DNA from 3 places in the Faecalicatena contorta genome. Region 1 is predicted to be linked to each of the others. Evidence: riboswitches for the same ligand, from Rfam matches in the RefSeq annotation. Region 1 holds a riboswitch; each other region holds the start of a gene.

Evidence for each region. A riboswitch is a leader RNA that binds a small molecule or an ion and turns the genes downstream of it on or off. The one in region 1 is predicted to bind cobalamin.
Region 2: another riboswitch for cobalamin. It lies ahead of MWG26_RS05785 (cadherin-like beta sandwich domain-containing protein); the one in region 1 lies ahead of MWG26_RS13285 (ASKHA domain-containing protein).
Region 3: another riboswitch for cobalamin. It lies ahead of MWG26_RS05965 (ABC transporter substrate-binding protein); the one in region 1 lies ahead of MWG26_RS13285 (ASKHA domain-containing protein).

The regions. Positions count from the first base shown of each region.
Region 1 covers NZ_BQNQ01000001.1:2,977,073-2,981,362, forward strand. The annotation lists gene MWG26_RS13285 (ASKHA domain-containing protein) at 1-2,094, opposite strand, end outside; cobalamin riboswitch at 2,294-2,485, opposite strand; gene MWG26_RS13290 (corrinoid protein) at 2,482-3,120, opposite strand; gene MWG26_RS13295 (CobW family GTP-binding protein) at 3,238-4,158, opposite strand; gene MWG26_RS13300 (uroporphyrinogen decarboxylase family protein) at 4,226-4,290, opposite strand, start outside.
Region 2 covers NZ_BQNQ01000001.1:1,284,778-1,289,067, forward strand. The annotation lists gene MWG26_RS05775 (leucine-rich repeat domain-containing protein) at 1-854, shown strand, start outside; gene MWG26_RS05780 (sugar phosphate isomerase/epimerase family protein) at 902-1,681, shown strand; cobalamin riboswitch at 1,905-2,097, shown strand; gene MWG26_RS05785 (cadherin-like beta sandwich domain-containing protein) at 2,367-4,290, shown strand, end outside.
Region 3 covers NZ_BQNQ01000001.1:1,339,363-1,343,652, forward strand. The annotation lists gene MWG26_RS05960 (putative 2-aminoethylphosphonate ABC transporter permease subunit) at 1-1,291, shown strand, start outside; cobalamin riboswitch at 1,462-1,649, shown strand; gene MWG26_RS05965 (ABC transporter substrate-binding protein) at 1,970-2,989, shown strand; gene MWG26_RS05970 (FecCD family ABC transporter permease) at 3,005-4,078, shown strand; gene MWG26_RS05975 (ABC transporter ATP-binding protein) at 4,095-4,290, shown strand, end outside.

The DNA.
Region 1 (4,290 bases):
CTGCACGCGCTCTGTGCAGTCGCTGCTTAACAGGTATGTCCGGGTTCCTTTCAGGCAGCTGTTTCCTACCGCCTCAATCTTATCTTGGCATTCTTCCGGAAGCAGCCCGATTCCCACGGCTTTTACGATATCCATCTTATATCCAAAGCCTCCTGCAATATAAATAGCCCCAATATCATCATAAGATGCGCCGAAGTTCAGGATCAATGTCTCAAGCCCGGCACGTACTGCGGACTTGGCAAGCTGTATTTCCCTTACATCCTTCTGGAAAAATGAGATCCCCGTCCCATCGCTGCTGACAGCAAGCGGAAAGCCGTCGTCGAAATAATCTTCCTCCATTAGCCCAGTCTCATCCACAAGCTCCGCCTTTACCAGCTCATATACCATATCGATCACCCCGGTGCCGCAGATGCCGACAGGTTTGGCATCCTGGATCGTCCCGGTAACTGCATGGCCGTCCTTCAGTTCGACTTTGCAGATTGCTCCCGGCACGCTTCCCGTGCCAAAGGTAATATTGCCGCCCTCGAATGCAGGGCCCGCTGCCGTTGAAGTCGTCAATATCCTGTCCTTATTGCCAATCGCCATCTCCCCATTGGTACCCAGATCCACCAGGACAGACACCTTTTCTCTCTTATCAAAATCCAGAGAATACAGGCCTGCCACAATATCGCCGCCCACATAAGTAGAAATTCCAGGGAAAATCACTACCTCAAAGTCCCTGTCTTCCTGCTCAAACAGTTCTTTGTAAGTTGTATGTATGGTGTCAATGTTAACTGGGGTGAAAGGAAATACGCCCAGTGTTTTACAGGAGTACCCCATCAGCAGGTGTACCATAGTCGTATTGGCTCCGATTATCATCTTCTCCACCCGGATCTTCCCATTTTCTGTCAGGCTCTCAATTCCCTGCATCAGGTCAGTCTGGATACTTTTTCTCAGGGCTTCTCTTTTCCCGCCGTTGGAGGCCTCAATTCTGCTGATTACATCCGCACCATACGCCCTCTGCCTGTTGATTGTAGTGAAAACGTCTTCCGCTTCCTGTGTCTCCATGTTGACCAGCTGCATGGCGATCGTCGTCGTTCCGATGTCCACGGCGATTCCATACCGGCGGCCGGTCTTTGCACTGCTTTTCGCCGCTTTTCCCGCTGTCTGCTCCTCATCCGCCAGAACCGCGAATTCTTCTTCCTTATGCAGCCCGACAGCGATCACGCAGTCATCCTCAGGATAGGCCTTACATGCCAGACGGTATCCCTCCTGCAGCTGCTCCCCGCTGAAGAACTTCCTGTCCTGCTCTGAAGGCGCAATGTCCCCTTCAAGGACCTGTATTCCGCATTTACCGCAGGTTCCCCTGCCCGCACAGACTGCCGGCAGGAAGATTCCCTGTTCCTGGAGAAGTTCCATCAGCGAATGTCCCTTTCTGCCCTCCAGTACTCTGATGTCGCCTCCGTCATGAAGCGTGATTGTGTAATCCGAGACATTTCTAAGGCTGCAGCCGACATTAGGGCAACTTGCACAATTATGATGGATACGGAACATGTCCGAATGATCCGTAGTCAGGTAAACCTGACAGGTCGTCTTGACCGGGTCATACATACAGCTGTCCAGTACACGGATCCCTGCACTGTTTTCTCTTGCGGTCACCTCCAGCGCCTTTTTCTGGGCCTCCATCGGAATATCCTGGGGCGCCTCCAGGCGGCGGGAAACTCCACATTTTTTCTCCCTGCACATGGCGATAATATAGGGCTGAAGCTGATGGTCCATCTGGAAAAGATAGTCATCCGCAATGGCATCCGCCAGCATACCGCCCAGATAATCCCCCTCATTGAACAGCTGTGTGGACCACTGGCTCAGCTGACCGCCCACCGAAGTGACACAGTAGAGCGCCTGATGGATTCCCTCTCCATACCGACTGAGCTCAAATCCCTCCACATCACCGAATTCCAGCAGTGCGATTGGCTCTATTTTTTTATATGCTTCCGGAAGCATTTCCTCATATTCTTCCATTACATCATCGTAGGTAGCGCTGTCTTCATAACAGTCTATCAGGGAAAATACATTTTCTCTGCATATCTCTATATTAAATTCCGTTATTTTCATGTTCTTATCCTCTCTCAACTAACGGAAGTCTAAGCTCTGCCCCCGCAGTTTTGACAACCATATCCGTACTTGCCCAAAACCCCGGGCAGGTATCAGTATTTCATTCATTTTCCAGTATAAAAAGAAAAACTCCTTGTAAAAAGAGTTTGCTGCTGACACACTTTATATAATTCAAACGGAATCCTGTTTCCCACCCAAAACAGGTCCATAGGGATATGTAAGTATCCTGGCTCACGTTTCATCCTAGGAATGCCTTCTCATCCTGACGGACAATGGCTGTTATTCTTCGTCCACGTTTACAGTAGGGGTAAGCCTGCACCGGATTTACACCGGTTTCCTTCATTCGATGCTCTTTGTCACTATAATCCGCACTTTCCCAAAGGGCTCTTATTTCTCCAAAACTGCTTTCTTCGCAACTTCTGCTGCTGTTGCTGCATCTGGTGTATAGTAGTCTGCTCCAATCTGCTCTGCAAAGCTGTCATTAACCGGAGCGCCGCCGACCATAACGATATACTTGTCGCGAAGTCCCTTTTCGTTCAGCTGGTCAATGCAGTCCTGCATCTTCGGCATTGTTGTTGTAAGAAGAGCTGACATACAGATCACGTCCGCGCCTACTTCTTCAGCCTTGTCGATAAATACAGCCGGTTCCACATCTACACCGATGTCATGGATCTCAAATCCAGCTCCTTTAAGCATCATTACGACAAGGTTCTTGCCGATATCATGAAGGTCTCCCTGTACTGTTCCGATTACAGCTTTTCCAACCGGCTCATTACCTACCTCAACCAGTTTTGGCTCCAGGACTGTAAGACCTGCATTCATAGCTCTTGCAGCTACCAGAACTTCCGGTACAAATACTTCGTTGTTCTTAAACTTTGCACCAATGATCATCATTCCTGATAAAAGACCTTCATTCAGAATCTCTTTTGGATCGAGCCCCTCATCCAGAGCCTCCTGTACCAGTGCCTTTACGTTCTTTGCCCTTCCTTTTTGAAGGAATTCTGAAATTTCCTGAATCTTTGACATTTTACATACCTCCATCATTCATTAAGCGTGTCTGCTTTAGTTATCATTTTACAATATCTGCTGCTCTGTTTTTAGTAATTTTTTTGGAACTCTTTGTACAAATATCTCTTTTTTTGTTTACTTTTTCAGTTCCGCGGCAATCTCGGGATACCACGCCATCGCTTTTTTCAAAGACTTTTTAACGGGCAGGCCATTTCCTGAGAGAATCACCAGATCATTGACGTGTTCCGGCTTCCCTTCAAACCTTTCAGCCTGGTAGATACTGCCCACGCAGTTCACAAGATAAATCTCCCCCTGCACTTCAACAAATCCTTTGACACGGTAAGTATCATCCAGAAACATTTCAATGAATTTCTGAAGTTTTTTCAGTTCCAATCCCGGATTCAAACGGAGCAGGTATTTTTTCAAGGTAATATCCGCGCTCTGTATCACAGGCTCTTCCGGCTGGTTATCCGGAGGAGCGGCAGGATTCAGCCAGCCGCTTTCGATCCGGCCGAAGGTGGTCGTATGTACAGGAACCTCCGGGCGGTGTTTTCTGATAATGCCCTTTATTTCCTCAATCTGTTCTTTGGATGCCAGATCCGTTTTATTGACCAGCACAAGATCACTGACCGCCAGCTGCTTCTTTACCACGACTGCCGTCTCATAAACCTTCTGAAACTGTCTCGCATCAACCAGGCAGATGCTTCCCATGTATTCCACATCTGAGAATTTGCCTTCCTGATGCAGGATTTTTCTGACATTCATAGGATTGGAGAGGCCGGAAGCCTCCACAATTATTATGTCCGGTTTTTCCGAAAGGGCTTTTTCAAGCACTTCCTCGAATTTATCCAGCCTGCATGAACAGAATATGGAACCGTTGTTGATCTCATCCAGCGCCGTTCCCAGTTCTCTAAGAAGCTCCCCGTCCACGCCTTCTTTTCCAAATTCATTGATAATCAAATGCAGCCGGTAGTCTGACAATTCATTTATAAAATTTTTTAAAAAAGTAGTTTTACCGGCTCCTAAGAAGCCGGTAATTAAATACAGTTTACTCATTATTTCATACCTCATTCTGCTGCTTAGCAGCAGACCCGCCCGTTAGGGCCTGAATTACGGTGTGACCTTAGGGCATAACAGCCTTGATTGCTGCCTCCAATTCTTCTTTCGCAGGTACAAGAGAACGAAATT
Region 2 (4,290 bases), 1.7 Mb from region 1:
GAAAAGGGGAGAAACGTATGGCAGGGGTGGTATCTCTCTGGAAAGCATATGAGAAAGATACTCTGGATAAGGTGCAGGGGAAAAACAATGGAAACATAAAAGAATTGGTGGCAGACAGCCACTATAGAAAGATCGGCGAAAGGGCATTTAAAAACAATACAAAGCTCCGCCGTGTTATTCTGCCTGAAAATGTTGTGGAAATAGGGGCACAGAGTTTTTACAATACGATGCTGCGGGAAGTTGAGCTGAAAGGTACAATCTTAATCCGTAAGGAAGCATTTTATAACTGTACAAAGCTGAAGCAGGTAAAGCTTCCTAAAACTACTAACTTTATTGGAAACAGAGCGTTTGCGCAGTGCAAAAGTCTGGAGAGGATGGAGATTGATGTAGGCAGCATATGCAGAGAAGTGAAGGCGGAGGCTTTTTCCGGGTGTGTTAATCTAAAACACATTGCCCTTCCGGCAACGCTCGAAAAGATAGAGCGGCGGGCATTTTATAAATGTACGGCCCTGGAGCAGATTGTTTTGCCGGATAGATTAAGGGAGATCGGCGCAGAGGCTTTTTATCAGAACGCATTGACATCCTTGGAACTGCCGGAGGGACTAATAAAAATTGGGGACAGTGCATTTTTAAAATGCAACAGCCTGCAATATGCAAAGATTCCCTCAACTGTAAAAGTAATCGAAAAGTGGGCGTTTCATGGCTGCAACAGGCTGAAAGTGCTTGAGATTGGTCATGATCCCGAAGAGATCGGGCCATGGGTCATCAACCGCAGTGCAAAGATACGATGTAAAAAGGGCGGGGCAGTGGAAAAGTACTGCCGTGATTCAGGGTTTGAAACAGAATATATCTAGGTAAAAAAAGAATTCAGGGGAACAGTCTGAATCGGGAGTGGAATATTATGGTATATGCAAGTCATCTTCTTAAGGATGAAGAGATGAGACAGGTAGTAGAAGCGACTGATGTTGGGATCGAGAGTATTGAGTTCTCCATTTCTGAAAATCTGGACTGCCTGAATGAAAAGATCGTTGAATACATAGAACGGTTAGAATACATAGGTACCAGGAACCTGACACTGCATGGGCCATTTCTGGATTTGAATCCAATGGCATATGACTCCATGGTAAGGGCAGTGACAAAAGCCCGGTTTACGCAGACATATGAGGCTGCGAAGAGACTGGGGGCCAAAAAGATAATTTTCCATACGGGCTTTCTTCCCGGTGTGTATTATCTGACAGACTGGGCAAAACGAATGGCTGAGTTCTGGAATGAATTTATGGAAGGAAAAAGCGGTGTCCAGATTCTTATGGAGAATGTGTATGATAAGGAAATATCGCCGATGATTGAAGTGGAACAGAAGGTTGAATCCCCGGATTTTAAACTGTGCCTGGATATTGGCCATGCACATTGCTATTCGCCCAGATCTTTGAGTGACTGGATTCAGACGTTTGGAGAGCACGCGGGACATGTCCATATCCACGATAACTGTGGGGACAGGGATTCGCACCTGGGGCTGGGACGCGGGAATATACCGATAGACGAGACATTGGAAATGCTTATGGCGTACATGCCGGATGCAGACTATACGATTGAGTGCAGCATAATGGAAGATGTGCTGATGTCCGGCAGGGCAGTGAGCAGCTGCAGGGAGAAAATGCAGTCAGCAATGAAGACCGGGTGATAAATATCGAATATTTTTGCATATCTATCTAGAAAAATTACCAAAGTTATATCTGGAAAATGGTAGTCTGATACAGTCTGTTAATGCTCTGTGAAATTGTGAAAAGTTGCGGAATTTTTTGTGAAAAATGTGAGAAAACCGTGTGAAAAAACAGTGGACTTTTACTAGTTGATACTATATAATGAACTACATAGATTAAATAGATTATTGTTGTTAGTAAGTAATTAAATATATATATTGCGGTGCATTTCCCGGATAATCGGGAAATGATAATAGGGAAACCGGTGCAAAACCGGTACAGTCACCTCTACTGTAACGTGGACGAAGAAATGATATACCATTGGCATTTATATGCTGAGAAGGTGTTTCGGAGGATGAAGCGAAGTCAGAAAACCTGCCGTGATGATTGTTACGATGTATTTCTGGGATGAAGAAATAGTCCGTTTTGTATACTTAAAATATAATATAGTAAAAAAGATGAGCTCTTCTATCGGAATGATGGAAGAGCTTTTATTTTTAGTTATAGGGTATTGGTTTGAAATAAATAGTATAGATACGGAAAAGAACAGAAGAATGCATTACTAAAAGATAGCTAACAGTCAATGCATGAAACGGGATGCTGGCTGTTTCTATAGTACATTTCAAGCCTATGGCTAAAAAGGAGAAACAGGAGGGATTAAAAAGAATGAAACGAAAGAAAAGAACAAGAAGGGGGTTGTCCTGGCTATTGGCGGTGGCAGTGATAATGACCACCGTATTTGCTGGAGGAATGCCGGTTTTGGCAGAAGGAACTGCAGCGGATACGAATATGTTGTCTGAGATCAGCTTTTCTTCTGATCCAAATGAAGAGGGTGAACCTGTCAAACTAATATCAGAGGTTGACCCTGAAACAAAAGAATGCACAGTAGGTGTTGTTGAAGAGTCGGGGACATTGGGCATATGTGCAGTTTTGAAGGAAGAAGCTGCAGGAGCTACAATTGAGGCTAAGTACCAGAATATTTATAACGATAGCGTGACAACAGCAATGACCAGTGGTGAAGAACTGCTGTTAGACAACTTGGTCGAGTATGGCGGGATCAAAGGTGGAGAGGTTCATATCACTGTCACATTAGACGACAAGATAGAAGAATATACAGTACACGTGGTTCGATTAACGCCTCTTATGGAAATTTTGGTAAAAGATGGAGATAATTCATATTTGACCGGCTTTGATGGAAGCAAAACAGAGTACGAGATTACAGTTCCGGGTGGGACAGAATCAGTTGAAGTCAGCCTGGTGGCCATGGTGTGGGGAGATATTGATAATAATGTATACACTGTCAATGGTGAGCCTGCTGTATTAGAAGACGGTGCTTTCTACGCAACACGCCAGGTTCCATTAACGGAAGAAAAAACTACAATTGTCGCCAAAGCAGAAAAGGAAGGGACTGTCGGGAAAGAATATACTCTTAATATCATCAAAGATATTAAAAAAGTCGACCTGACCGTTACAACGAACCCCGCAGATGCCACTGTAACCATTACAGACGATGCCGGAGCGGCAGTCCAGGGAACAGATGGAGTTTACAGTCTGGAGGCCGGAAAAGATTACAACTATACGATCGAAAGAGAAGGATTTGTAACTCAGACAGGGACGGTTAATCTGACTGACTCAGAGACCAAAAACTTCACACTGGAGTCCGCGGAAGCACCGCTTCTCCTGAAAGGTATTGAAGGATATCAGGCTCAAAATGTTGTATTTGACGTACTTACAAAAGAGGCAACGCTGGTATGCGACACATCCACAAACGTTCAATTAAGAGTCAAGCTGCATCAAGGCACGACAGATAAAGACATGAAGGTCGTTTATACTTATACGGATAGCGCAGGCAAGGATGTAAATGTTGAATCTACGGCAAAGAATCAGTATGAGTCTATGGCAGGTGCTATAAAAGATGATGGCACTCCTAATGATATCACCATTACTGCTACAAAAGGCGGGGTAACAGAAGTTTATACCGTGCATATAAAACAGCTCACGATTCTGACAGGCCTGCAGTTGAATTATGAAAATGGAGATACACTGAAATTTGATCCTGCATTTAAAAAAACAACCACAGAGTATAGGGCGAAAGTTCTGAGTGATGTGAATGCGGTTAACATTACAGTTAAGAATCCGGCTGCTGGTAATTCAAAGGTAATGGTTAACGGAACAGAAGTGACCGGCTCAACCTATAAAATGGATTTGGTTAATGGTGAGAATAAGGCTGTTATTAAAGTGGAAAAAGGGGCAGCAGAGCAAACTTCCTATACCGTCATTATCGATAGAGTACAGAAAGTTGAATTATCCGTGCAGGTGAACCCCAAAGATGCATTGTTTACGATCTATGATGAGGAGAATGAGCGTATATGGCCGGAGAATGGCAAGTATAATCTTTTCCCAGGTGACGATTACAGCTATGCAGTAACAAAACTCGGATATGTAGGCCAGTCAGGTATTCTGAATATCAGCCAGTCCGAGACAAAAGAATTTGAACTGAAGAAGGCGGCAGAAATCACGCTTCCTGAACTTGATGCGGATTATCCGGGCTTCCGTTCCGGCCGCGACAATATGTCAGTTGTGGATGCAA
Region 3 (4,290 bases), 1.6 Mb from region 1:
GGTACCCTTATACGGCAGAGTGGGGATTATTATCGCGGAAAGCATCTACTGTTTCCCGGTGGCGACAACGATTCTGACGGTGGCATTTTCCGCTGCTGACAACCGGCTGTATGAGGCTGCAGAAACAATGGGTACTTCGGCGGTCCGGAAAATGTTTACGATCACCATACCGAACGTCAAGTACGGACTGATCAGTGCCATATTTGTAGCGTTTACCTACAGTTTTACCGATTTTGGCGCCCCCTCGGTTGTGGGAGGCAACTATAACGTGCTGGCAACAGACGTCTACAAGCAGGTAGTGGGGCAGCAGAACTTTAACATGGGTGCGGTAGTGGGAATCATCCTGCTGTTTCCGGCCGTTCTGTCCTTCGCAGTGGATCGGATTACAAATAAAAAGCAGAATGCGGCGATCAGCGCAAAATCCATACCATACCAAATCAAACCACACAGGCCCAGCGACATGGCGGCAACTATATTCTGTTTTCTGATCACGCTGGCTATGCTGTTGTTTTTTGCAGTCGCCCTGTTTGCCTCTCTGATCAAATTCTGGCCCTACAACCTGACATTTACACTGTCCAACTATGACCTGGGCAGAATCTCCTCAGGCAGCGGAATCACTGCATTCAAAAATTCCATAATCATAGCGCTCATATCGGCATTTCTGGGAACTTTCATCACATTCCTGGGAGCATACCTGATTGAGAAAAACCAGAAGTTCAAGGCCAGCAGAAGATTTACATACATGCTCTCCATCACCCCAATGGCGATTCCGGGAACCGTTGTAGGCCTGAGTTTCATCATGTTTTTCAACGCGCCAGACTTCAAGATCCCATTCACAGACGGCTACGTACTACAAAATCCTTTCCACTTTCTATACGGAACCATCTGGATCATCGTATTGGCAAACATGATTCACTTCTACTCCGTGCCCTTTAGCACCGCCACAACCGCCCTGAAAAGGCTGGACAAAGAATTCGAAACCGTATCCGAATCCCTCGCAGTCCCCTTCTATAAGACCCTGCGCCGCGTCACACTCCCTCTGTGTACGCCCGCAATCTGCGAAATGTGGGTATACTTTTTCGTGAACTCCCTGGTCACCGTATCCGCGGTCGTATTCCTGTTCACCCCGACGGCCCCCATAGCGGCCGTAGCCATAGTAAGCCTTGAAGGCGCAGGTCAGACCGCCCCCGCCGTAGCGATGTGCATGCTCCTCCTCTTCATAAATCTAATCGTAAGGGCACTCTACGAAGCCGGCCGGCATAGAGGGCAGAAAACAGGTTTATCATCCTGATGTTTCTGCAAAGCCGGGGCAGAATACCTGTCCCTCAGCATGTGTATGTGCACCGGGGCGGTTATTCGTGTTATTGCGAAAAATATAAGAACTATTTGTAATTTTTTATCTGATCGTCGTTCTTGTGTTGACAATATTCTTATTTCAGGGTATGTTTGTCTGGAAAAACTGAATCATACTATTCATCAAATGCTCGAAAGAGGTAAAAGGGAATCAGGTGAAAAGCCTGAACGGTCCGGCCACTGTATCCAGGGAGTGAAAGCTGTAAGATGTCATTGCAGAATCTGTATTTTGTGAGAAGGCACAGCATGAGCGGTAATCTGGAAGTCAGGAAACCTGTTTGACGAATAAGAGAGGAAACTTCCGGTTAAAAGTGCCCTGTCTGAATATTTAAAGTTGTTACGTACATTTTTGGAGACAACTTTGTTTGTGTGTACCTAAAGTATATACATGTATTAGACATTTGCTTATTTCGGGCAGATGTCTTTTTTATGATATAGGAAGTTCCTCTGGGAGGATGCACACGCCGCGATAAGGCATATAGCCGCGAAGCGGCGCGGCGGCGCCAAATCGTGCAAGCTCACTCTGTACTTTTGCAGTTATAAGCAGAAGTTAGAGAATGAAGATGAATATTTGTGAGGATAGTTTTAAACTATTAATGGAAAGAGGAGAAAAAGTATGAAATTGAGAAACAAACTGATCAGCATAATGCTGGTGCTTGCATTAGGAATGAGTATTACAGCATGTGGAAAAGATGCTTCCGATGCGGATGCAGCATCCGCGGAAAAGGCAAAACCGGCACAGGAAGAAGAAACTAAAACGGAGGGGGAATTTCCCTTTACATTAAAAACGCAGGATGATATCGAAGTTACATTTACACATGTGCCTGAAAGAGTAATTGCAGCCAATGCATGCACAGGTGACGAATTAATGGCAATGGGACTGGGAGACAAAATTATCGGCAGAGCATATACAAATTCTAAAATCAATCCAGAGTGGAATGATGCGTATTTAAAGATTCCAGAGCTTGCAGAGTCAGCCCCCTCATTGGAGGCAATCCTGGCGCAGGAGCCGGATTTTGTCTATGGGCGGTCCAGTGCATTTTCTGAAAAAAATAATACAGAACATGGGACATTAAACGGCTATGGTATTATGTCACTTGCTTCAATTGAAGGATATACGATCGGTGCGGATGTTGATGTTGTATATGAAGATTTTTATAACCTCGGACGTATCTTTGGTCTGGAAGACAGAGCAGAAGAAATCGTAGAGGAAATGAAGGCTCAGATCGAGTCGGCTGAAAATGCGGTGAAGGGTCAGGAAACCGTGAAAGTATTTGTTTATGATATGGCGCAGGACGGCGGAGCATATACCTGCGGAAATAATTTTACTGCAAAACTGATTGAACATGCAGGAGGGAAAAATATCTTTTCCGATATGGATAAGACCTGGGCAAATGTAAGCTGGGAAGAAGTAGTAGAACGTGCCCCGGAAGTCATTGTGATAGACGATTACGGTGATACCTCTTTAGAACAGAAAATATCCGAATTAAAAGAGAATCCGGCATTGGCAGCAGTACCGGCAATTGCAAATGACAGAATTATTTCTGTAAATCTTTGCGAGGTATTCGCAAGCTCTATGACGGGAGATACAATTGAAAAATTTGCAAAAGCATTCCATCCGGACTGTTTTGAATGAAAGTGATGTACAGGTATGAAGAATATTTGTATGGCTATAAAAAAGCATAGCGTTGTATGTTCCATTATTCTTTGTATACTGCTGATCATTTCTATTGTTTTGGCCGTCGGAATAGGGCCGGTTACCATAGACTTTTTTTCCGTCTGGAAAATTGTGCTGCATAACATATCCCAGTACATTGGTCTGGAACATCTGATTTCTATAGAAGAAATGAAAAACAGTACACAGAATATTGTCTGGTTTTTAAGGGTGCCAAGGGTGCTCCTGGGCGGCCTTGTAGGAGCGGGGCTGACACTTTCCGGGATCTGTATGCAGGCGTTTACAAAGAATCCGCTTGCAGAACCCTATGTGCTGGGAATTTCATCCGGCGCATCTTTGGGGGCCGTGCTGGCAATGCTTGCCGGAGTCTGGCTTCCATGGAGCGGAAGGTTAACCGTCTCCACAGGTTCTTTTGCCGGAGCGATGGTATCAATGCTTTTTGTGTACACTCTGGCAAGAACAGGAAATGCAGTGACGCCAGTACGTTTAATCTTAGTGGGAGTTGCAGTCTCGTCTTTATTCAGCGCTTTGACGAATTACATCGTGTATACGGCCCCGAATGATGCGGCGGTAAGAGAGGCAACCTTCTGGATGCTGGGTGGATTAGGAAGTGCTGAATGGAGCGATATCCCTCTATTGGGGATACTCATTATCCCGGCATTTTTGTGCCTGATGTACCTGTCCAGGGCCTTAAATGCACTGCTGATGGGAGAACATTCAGCCATTACACTTGGTGTAAATGTAAATATTGTGAGGCGGATTCTCATCATTGTGTCTGCCTTATTAACAGCTTCTGCCGTTGCAGTAAGCGGCTGTATTGGATTTATCGGGCTGGTAGTTCCCCATATGATCCGCTCCATTGTAGGAGCGGATCACAAAAAACTAATTCCGCTTTCAGTTCTTACAGGCGCCCTGTTCATGATCTGGGTAGATGTGGGAGCCAGAATGCTTCATCCGCCGACGGAAATCCCCATAGGAATCCTGACAGCATTTATCGGGGCCCCGTTATTCCTGTGGATGATAAAGGTACGTCAATACGAGTTTAAATAAGGGGGATCAGCATGACATGATAGAAATCAAAGAACTTTCTTATCAAGTACGGGACAGACAGATACTATCCCAGATTGATATGCACATAAAAAAGAAAGAATTTGTAGGCATAATCGGCCCAAACGGAAGCGGAAAGTCTACACTTCTAAAAAATATATATAAAGTCCTCAAACCACAGGAAGGCAGCATCTTCCTCATGGAAGAAAATCTAA